4 regions of the Allobosea sp. GW821-FHT03A12 genome follow, and region 1 is predicted to be linked to each of the others. Evidence: predicted binding sites of a transcription regulator. Region 1 holds the regulator's gene; each other region holds the start of a gene.
The links. Region 1 encodes LexA, which represses DNA repair genes until DNA is damaged. Its sites were predicted from a motif close to TGTTCNNNNTGTGTTCNG; they were not measured.
Positions count from the first base shown of each region.

Region 2: the regulator LexA is predicted to act here: its motif matches at 983-1,000, upstream of recA (recombinase RecA).
Region 3: the regulator LexA is predicted to act here: its motif matches at 1,399-1,416, upstream of AC3WLC_RS22260 (single-stranded DNA-binding protein).
Region 4: the regulator LexA is predicted to act here: its motif matches at 667-684, upstream of AC3WLC_RS10160 (YifB family Mg chelatase-like AAA ATPase).

Region 1 covers NZ_JBYSVZ010000004.1:593,747-595,943, forward strand. The annotation lists gene AC3WLC_RS17105 (molybdopterin molybdotransferase MoeA) at 1-888, shown strand, start outside; gene lexA (transcriptional repressor LexA) at 992-1,729, shown strand; gene AC3WLC_RS17115 (ComEC/Rec2 family competence protein) at 1,723-2,197, opposite strand, start outside.
Region 2 covers NZ_JBYSVZ010000011.1:93,207-95,403, forward strand. The annotation lists gene AC3WLC_RS30450 (hypothetical protein) at 1-395, shown strand, start outside; gene AC3WLC_RS30455 (hypothetical protein) at 401-916, opposite strand; gene recA (recombinase RecA) at 1,087-2,172, shown strand.
Region 3 covers NZ_JBYSVZ010000005.1:756,290-758,486, forward strand. The annotation lists gene AC3WLC_RS22255 (xanthine dehydrogenase family protein molybdopterin-binding subunit) at 1-570, shown strand, start outside; gene AC3WLC_RS22260 (single-stranded DNA-binding protein) at 776-1,309, opposite strand; gene AC3WLC_RS22265 (NAD kinase) at 1,679-2,197, opposite strand, start outside.
Region 4 covers NZ_JBYSVZ010000003.1:541,422-543,618, forward strand. The annotation lists tRNA gene AC3WLC_RS10150 (tRNA-Ser) at 1-79, opposite strand, end outside; gene AC3WLC_RS10155 (hypothetical protein) at 279-581, shown strand; gene AC3WLC_RS10160 (YifB family Mg chelatase-like AAA ATPase) at 739-2,197, shown strand, end outside.

The DNA.
Region 1 (2,197 bases):
ATTCAGGAACACGCCGAGGGCGTCGGCGGCCCGGTCATCCGCGTCACCAAGCCGGCGAACAAAGGCCAGTTTATCCGCCCGGCCGGGCTCGATTTCGAGACCGGCGAGATCCTGCTGAAGGCCGGCCGCCGGCTCGACAGCGCTGCGCTCGGCCTCGCCGCCGCTGCGGGGCATCCAACCCTGTCCGTCCGCCGCAAGCCGCTGGTCGCGATCCTCGCCACCGGCGACGAACTCGTCCTGCCCGGCGAGCCGGTCGGTCCCGACCAGATCGTCGCTTCCAACAGCTTCGCCCTCGCCGCAATGATCGAGCAGGCCGGCGGCACGGCGCTCGACCTCGGCATCGCCCGCGACAACCACCCCGATCTCGCCGCCAAGATCGAGGCGGCGCGCGAGGCTGGAGCCGATGTCCTGGTCACGCTGGGCGGCGCCTCGGTCGGAGAGCACGATCTCGTCCAGGCGGCGCTGAAGGCGCAAGGCATGGCGCTCGGCTTCTGGAAGATCGCGATGCGCCCGGGAAAGCCGATGATGATGGGCCGGCTCGGCGCGATGGTCGCGCTCGGCCTGCCCGGCAACCCGGTCTCCTCGATCGTCTGCGGCCATCTCTTCGCAATGCCACTGGTCGAGGCTCTGCTCGGCATCGCCGACCCCGAGCGCGATCGCAGCGAGCCCGCCATCCTCGCCACCGACCTGCCGGCCAATGACGAGCGCCAGGACTATCTGCGCGCCACGATCGAGACGGCAGGCGGCGAGCGTCGCGTCAGGCCCTTCGCCAAGCAGGATTCCTCGATGCTGGCGAACCTGTCGCGGGCCGAAGCGCTGGTGATCCGCCCGGCTTTCGCCAAGCCGGCCAAGTCAGGCGATCCCTGCCGCGTCATCCGGCTGCGCTGATCCATTCACCTTGCGGGAGGAAGCGCCTTGCGGAACACAAGGCGAACAGCTATGGTGTTCGTGCTTTGTTTCGATTCCAGCCCGAGAGGCGAGCGGCGCGACCATGCTGACACGCAAACAGTTCGAACTGCTTCGCTTCATCCATGAGCGCCTGCGCGAATCCGGCGTGCCGCCCTCCTTCGACGAGATGAAGGATGCGCTCGACCTGCGCTCCAAATCCGGCATCCACCGGCTGATCATGGCGCTCGAAGAGCGCGGCTTCATTCGCCGGCTCCCGAACCGGGCCCGTGCCCTCGAAGTCATCAAGATGCCGGACGGCATCGGCGGGCCGCAGGCACAGCGCGGCCGCTTCAGCCCCTCCATCGTCCAGGGCGGCCTTGGCCAGACTCCGCCGCCCCCAGCACCGACTGTCAATCTGACGAAGCCGCGCCCGCCGGCTGCCGAGGAGAGCGGGCGCTCGACCGTCTCGATCCCGGTCATGGGCCGCATCGCAGCCGGCACCCCGATCTCGGCGATCCAGGAACGCAGCCACAGCGTCTCGATGCCGGCCGACATGCTTGGCGGCGGCGAGCATTACGCGCTTGAGGTCCGCGGCGATTCGATGATCGAGGCCGGCATCCTCGACGGCGACACCGTCGTGATCCGCAAGCAGGACACCGCCAATACCGGCGACATCATCGTCGCCCTGATCGACGACGAGGAAGCGACGCTGAAGCGGCTGCGCAAGCGCGGCTCCTCGATCGCGCTCGAAGCTGCCAACCCGGCTTATGAGACACGCGTGCTCGGTCCCGACCGGGTCAAGATCCAGGGCCGGCTCGTCAACCTGATGCGGCGCTACTGAAGCGCCTCCAGATCCTGTGCCGGCTCTGCAGCTGTGGGGCTCGGCGCGGGAGCAACTGCGGGCTCCGGCGCCGGCCTCGGTTCCGGCCGCACCCTGGTCCAGGGACGAAGACGCGTGACCTCGTCGGCCGTAAACGCGCGCCAGCCGCCGCGGGCTGCGTGGTAGGCGGTCGCGCCGTCACGGACGAGCGCGCTGCGATCGATCAGGCGGGCGGCGCAAGGTGCCGTCCAATAGAGCGAGGTCACCACGAGATCGGCGCGCTGGCAGTCCTCGACCAGGGCAATACGATCGCGCGTATAGGCGACGCTGCGACCATCCGGCAGGCGAATGACGCAGCCGCGCGCATCGCAGGCGGCGCCATTGCGGAGCACCACATCATCAGGCGAGCGTGAATCGCCGTCGGCATGCAGCCATTGCATCAGCACGAAGCGGCTCGGCTTGCCGGCCAGCACCATCTTCCCCTCCGGC
Region 2 (2,197 bases), on a different contig from region 1:
TCTTCTATATCCACGCCACCTTCCGCATCCTGGTCGAGCATATCGGCGAGCAGCAAGAACTACCGACCGCCATCCTGATCCAGGTCGTCGTCGCGGCGCTGCTCGGCCAGTGCTGCTACTGGCTGCGGCTTTATCTGCTGCCAGTGCCGAAGGGTTTCCGCAGCCTCCCTCTCGGGCATGCGCTCGCCTTCGCCGCCCGCCTCGGCGCGATCGTCGGCGGCGCGCTCGCTTCCATCTACTTCCTGCGGCACCTGCCGGAACTGACCAAGCTCGCCGATGGCTTCACTTTGTTCTGGCGCTCGGGCGTGCTCCTGGCGATCGTGTTCGCGCTGTATTGCTACACGCTGGAACTGGAGCGGCTCGCCGCTGCCTGGCAGGCCGATCCGGAGGATTGACCGCGTCAGGCGCGCAGGCTGGCGAGCCAGCCCCTGAGCCCGCGCAGGCGCTCCCGTACCGCCCGCACCAGCACAACGGCCCGTTGCCAGGCAGCGCTCGCCTTGATCCGCCCGATCACCGCCTGACGGATCGCATCGATCCAGCCCATGATCCGCGCGAACCAGGGGATGGTCAGGAGCTGCGCCCGGCCGGCATGGTAGACGCGCTCGACCAGCAGGAAGCCGGCGAGATGGCCGATCGCCGTCGTGACGATGCCGGCAGCGAATGCACCGCGCGCCAGGAACAGCAGGCCGAGCAGCTTCAGCGGCTCGACGATGGCGAAGGGGATCGCCAGCGCCACCAGCGCGCCATAGGGCGGCAACCGCCCGATCGCCGCTTCGCAGCGCGCCACCAGCCTGAGCGAGGCGAACCAGGCGATCAGCGGCCGGTAGAGCGGCCGCAGCATCTCGTCGAGCAGGATGACGACCCCGACGACGAGGTCGAGCGGGATCAGGAGGAGCTTGATCAGCGGCTTGTGCATGACGCCTTATACCCTGCAAACCGCTCGCGATCATCCCGTTGGAGCACAACCGGCACGCGCTGAAGCAAGAACAGAAAAAGAACTTGCGAGAGAGAACAAACCATGACCATAGTCGTTTCCATGGCGCGGATTGAGATGTGGTCGCGCCCCTGCCATAAGGAGCGCACGTCGTGAATCAGGCAAATCTCAGGCTCGTGGAAGGCTCTTCGATGGACAAGGCCAAGGCGCTCGATGCGGCGCTCTCGCAGATCGAACGGGCTTTCGGCAAGGGCTCGATCATGCGCCTGGGCAAGAACCAGCAGGCGATCGAGATCGAGACGGTTTCGACCGGATCTCTCGGCCTCGACATCGCGCTCGGCGTCGGTGGCCTGCCCCGCGGCCGGGTCGTCGAGATCTACGGCCCTGAATCGTCGGGCAAGACCACGCTCGCGCTCCATACCATCGCCGAAGCGCAGAAGAAGGGCGGCGTCTGCGCCTTCGTCGACGCCGAGCACGCGCTCGACCCGGTCTATGCCCGCAAGCTCGGCGTCAATCTCGACGACCTCTTGATCTCGCAGCCCGACACCGGCGAGCAGGCGCTGGAGATCACCGACACGCTGGTCCGCTCCGGCGCGATCGACGTGCTTGTCGTCGACTCCGTCGCGGCGCTGACGCCCCGTGCCGAGATCGAGGGCGAGATGGGCGACAACCAGCCCGGCCTGCAGGCCCGCCTGATGAGCCAGGCGCTGCGCAAGCTCACCGCTTCGATCTCGCGTTCGAACTGCATGGTGATCTTCATCAACCAGATCCGCATGAAGATCGGCGTGATGTACGGCAGCCCCGAGACCACCACCGGCGGCAATGCGCTGAAGTTCTACGCCTCCGTGCGCCTCGACATCCGCCGCGTCTCGACGCTGAAGGAGCGCGACGAGGCGACCGGCAACCAGGTCCGCGTCAAGGTCGTCAAGAACAAGGTCGCGCCGCCCTTCAAGCAGGTCGAATTCGACATCATGTTCGGCGAGGGCATCTCGAAGGCCGGCGAATTGGTCGATCTCGGCGTCAAGGCCGGCATCGTCGAGAAATCCGGTGCCTGGTTCTCCTTCGACAGCCAGCGGCTCGGCCAGGGCCGCGAGAACGCCAAGAGCTTCCTCAAGGCCAATCCCGACGTCGCCGCCAAGATCGAGACGACCATCCGCCAGAATTCCGGCCTGGTCGCCGAGCGCATCCTGGAGAATGCCGACCCGACCGCCGAGGATCTCGACGAGGGCGAAGCCTGAGCCTTCAAACGCGGGGGCTCAGCCA
Region 3 (2,197 bases), on a different contig from region 1:
GCGGCCGGCATCGACCCGGTCGCGTTCCGCCTGGCCCATCTCTCGGACGAGCGGGCCCGTGCCGTCATCGCGCGGGCCGCGGCCTTGTCGAGCTGGGGCGAGCCGCCTCCCGACGGCTGCGGCCGCGGCATCGGCTTTGCCCGGTTCAAGAACACGGGCGCCTACTGCGCCGTCGTCGCGCTCGTCGAAGTCGAGGAGCAGATCGTGCTGCGCGGCCTGTGGAGCGCGGTCGATGCCGGTCTGGCGATCAACCCGGACGGCATCGTCGCGCAGGTCGAGGGCGGCATGATCCAAGCGGCCAGTTGGGCCTTGAAGGAAGCCGTGCCAACGGAGGGATCGCTCCTGACCGCCGAAAGCTGGCGCGACTATCCAATCCTGAGCTTCGCCGACATTCCGGACATTCAGGTCGAGATCATCTCGAACCGCGAGGATTCTTCGAGCGGTGTCGGCGAAGTCTCGTTGGGTCCGACGGCCGGGGCCATCGGCAACGCGGTCGCGGCGGCGCTGGGCGTGAGAATCCACGATCTCCCCATGACGCGGGATCGCGTGATCGCGACGCTCATGGGCTGAGTATCCCCTGAGCATCGTGCGACGCTGTCCCGCGAAAGAGCGGCAACGCACGACGATGGTCAGGGCAGGACCACTTTGGGAAACTCGGCGACCAGATGGTCGATGAACACGCGCACCGCCGGAAGGAGCCCTTGCCGGTAGGGGAGCAGGGCCGAGATGGTAGAATCGCCGGTAAGCCAGTGCGTCCGCTAGGGCGCAGCGCGTTCTAGAACGGGATGTCGTCGTCGAGATGGCTCGACGAGCGCGAGCCGCCGCCGCTCGCCATCGCCGGCTGGCGCGAGCCGCCACCGACCGGGCTCGAGCGGCCGAAGGAGCCGCCGCCCGAGGAACCCTCGTCGCCATAGCCGCCGCCGCTGCTGCCGCCACCGAACTCGTCGCCGCCCTGGCCGCGGCTGTCGAGGATGGTGAGCTCGCCGCGGAAGCGCTGCAGCACGATTTCGGTCGTGTACTTCTCGACGCCCTGCTGGTCCTGCCACTTGCGGGTCTGCAGCTGGCCCTCGATGTAAACCTTCGAGCCCTTCTTCAGGTACTGCTCGGCGACCTTGGCGAGGTTCTCGTTGAAGATCACCACGGAGTGCCACTCGGTGCGCTCCTTGCGCTCGCCCGACTGCTTGTCGCGCCAGGTTTCCGAAGTGGCGATCCTGAGATTGACCACCGGCTCGCCGCTGCCGAGGCGCCGCACCTCGGGGTCGCGCCCGAGATTGCCGACCAGAATGACCTTGTTGACGCTACCAGCCATGACAGGCTCCATTTCCTGCGCACTTCAGCACAAATCCGGCCGGATGACCGGAGCCGGACCCTAGCGGGCCATGCCGGCACTATCAATGATGTTCTTGTTTTGTTCAAGTCCTTTTCAAGGCTTGTCCCCGACAAAGTTCGTGCGCTCGAACGCTCGTGTTCCTATCGACGACTGGGCGGCCAAGCAGCCGAAACACGACCGTCATTCCGGGGCAGGCCGAAGGCCTGAGCCCGGAACCCAGAACCGATGCGCTTGCGGGCTGAGGCGCGGCGATCGATCTGCATTTCCGGATAGGACATCGGTTCTGGGTTCCGGGCTCGCCGCTCCGCGGCGCCCCGGAATGACGTGGAGGTTCTGTACGGAGCGACCTCAATAGCCGAACTGCTCGCGCAGGATGCGCTCGTCCAGGCTGTGGCCGGGATCGTGCATCATCACGAGATCGAGCGAGCGGTCGATCGCGATCTGCACCGAGATGACATTGTCGATCTGGGTGTGGTCGGCAACCGCGCTGACCGGGCGCTTTTCGGCCTCCAGCACGGCGATCGTCACCCTGGCATGGTCGGGCAGGAGCGCGCCGCGCCAGCGCCGCGGGCGAAAAGGCGAGAGCGGGGTCAGAGCCAGGAGCGGAGCATCCAGCGGCAGGATCGGGCCGTTGGCTGAGAGGTTGTAGGCGGTGGAGCCGGCGGGCGTCGCGAGCAGGATGCCGTCGGCGACGAGCTCGGAGAGGCGCACCTGTCCGTCGACCGAGAGGCGCAGTTTTGCCGCCTGATAGGAGCGGCGAAACAGCGAGACCTCGTTGATGGCGCGCGCCTCGACGCGCTTGCCGTTGCAGTCGACCGCCGTCATCGCCAGCGGGTGGACGACGCTGCGATGCGCCGCCTCGAGCTT
Region 4 (2,197 bases), on a different contig from region 1:
GCGGGATTCGAACCCGCGATACGGTTTCCCGTATACACACTTTCCAGGCGTGCGCCTTCAACCACTCGGCCACCTGTCCGGCGCGCTGCTTATGGCGTCCATGCGCGCGACTTTCAAGGCCTAAAGCCGCAGGCCGCACAGGGTTGCGCGCAATTGTCCTTTATCGTTGCATGCTCGCGGGCGAGGGGAGACATGCAGATGCGCCCGCGGCAGGTCGTCGGGCACTTGCGGCACCAACTGCGGTGGGGATGGGGGAAGGCTTGCGGTTTCTCGTCAGGATGCTGGGCTACCTCCTCGTCGCCGGCGGTTTCGTCGCGCTGCTCACCGACGGCGCGCGCTCGATCGCCAATTCGGTTCTGCGCTTCACGCCGCTCGGGGAGACCTTGCTGACGCTGGTCGGCGAACGCTTCCGGCTGCTGCAGCCCGCCGTCGAGCGCAATCTCCATCCCATGCTCTGGGACCCGATCCTCGTAAACGCCCTCCAAGTGCCGACCGCCGCGGCCGGGTTGCTGCTCGGCTTGCTGCTGCTCTGGCTCGGTGCGGCACCCAAGCCGGTGATCGGGATCGTCACGCGGCGGTGAGCAACTTGACTGGCCTTGTCGCCCCGGCGCCGGTCCTGTTGCGACAGACGATTGCCCTCGAAGCGGCCGTCGCGAAGGGAATATCAGTTCCCGATATGTTCTTGCAACCCTGACGCGCTTCCGCTAGCGTCATTGCGCGGAGCTGGGGTGGGCTTGGATGGTGACGCGAGTCGCGACGGTGGCGTTCGAAGGCATCGAGGCACGCGCCGTCGATGTCCAGGTCCAGGTCACGCCCGGCGGCGTCGCCTTCATCCTTGTCGGCCTGCCGGACAAGGCGGTCGGCGAGAGCAAGGAACGGGTCCGCGCCGCGCTGATCGCCTCGGGGCTGGCCCTGCCGGCCAAGCGCATCACCGTTAATCTCGCCCCGGCCGACCTGCCGAAGGAAGGCAGCCATTACGATCTGCCGATCGCGCTCGGCGTCATGGCGGCGATCGGCGCGATCCCCGCCGATGCGCTTGCCGGCTATACCGTGCTCGGCGAGCTCGCCCTCGACGGCTCGATCGCACCGGTCGCCGGCGTGCTGCCGGCGGCGATCGCGGCCTATGGCAGGGGACAGGGTCTGATCTGCCCGGCGGCGAGCGGGCCGGAAGCGGCCTGGGCGGCGCGCGATCTCGATATCCTCGCGCCGCGTTCGCTGATCCAGCTCGCCAACCATTTCAAGGGCACGCAGGTGATGGCGCGGCCGGAGCCCGCCGTCGCCCGCCAGAGCGGACCCTTGCCGGATCTGCGCGACATCAAGGGTCAGGAGAGCGCCAAGCGCGTGCTCGAGATCGCCGCCGCGGGCGGCCACAACCTGCTGATGAACGGCCCGCCCGGCGCCGGCAAGTCGATGCTGGCGAGCAGGCTGCCCTCGATCCTGCCGCCGCTCGATCCGCGCGAGCTGCTGGAGGTCTCGATGGTGCTCTCGGTCGCCGGCCATCTTGCCGATGGCGAGTTGACCGACCGCCGTCCCTTCCGCGCCCCGCATCATTCGGCCTCGATGGCGGCGCTGGTCGGTGGCGGCCTGCAGGCTCGGCCCGGCGAGATCTCGCTCGCCCATCACGGTGTGCTCTTCCTCGACGAATTGCCGGAATTCCAGGCGCAGGCGCTCGATGCCTTGCGCCAGCCGATGGAAACCGGCGAGGTGCTGATCTCGCGCGCCAACCACCGCACCGTCTATCCCGCGAAGTTCCAGCTGATTGCGGCGATGAATCCGTGCCGCTGCGGCAAAGCGACCGAGCCGGGCTATGCCTGCCGCCGCCAGCCGAACGAGCGCTGCATGGCCGGCTATCAGGCCAGGATCTCCGGCCCGATGCTAGACCGGATCGACATCACCATCGACGTTCCCGCCCTGACGGCCGCTGATCTCATCCTACCTGCGGCGCCCGAAGGCTCGGCAGAGGTCGCTGCCCGCGTCGCTGCGGCCCGCGCCCGCCAGTCGGCGCGCTATGCCACGCTCGGCCTTCCCGGCGGCACGACCAATGCCCGCTGCCCCGCTGCGTTGCTCGATGAGGTGGCACGGCCGGACGCGGCCGGGCTCGCGCTGCTGCGCAGTGCCGCCGAGGCGATGCGGCTGACGGCGCGCGGCTATCATCGCGTGCTCAAGGTCGCGCGCACGCTTGCCGACCTCGACGGCG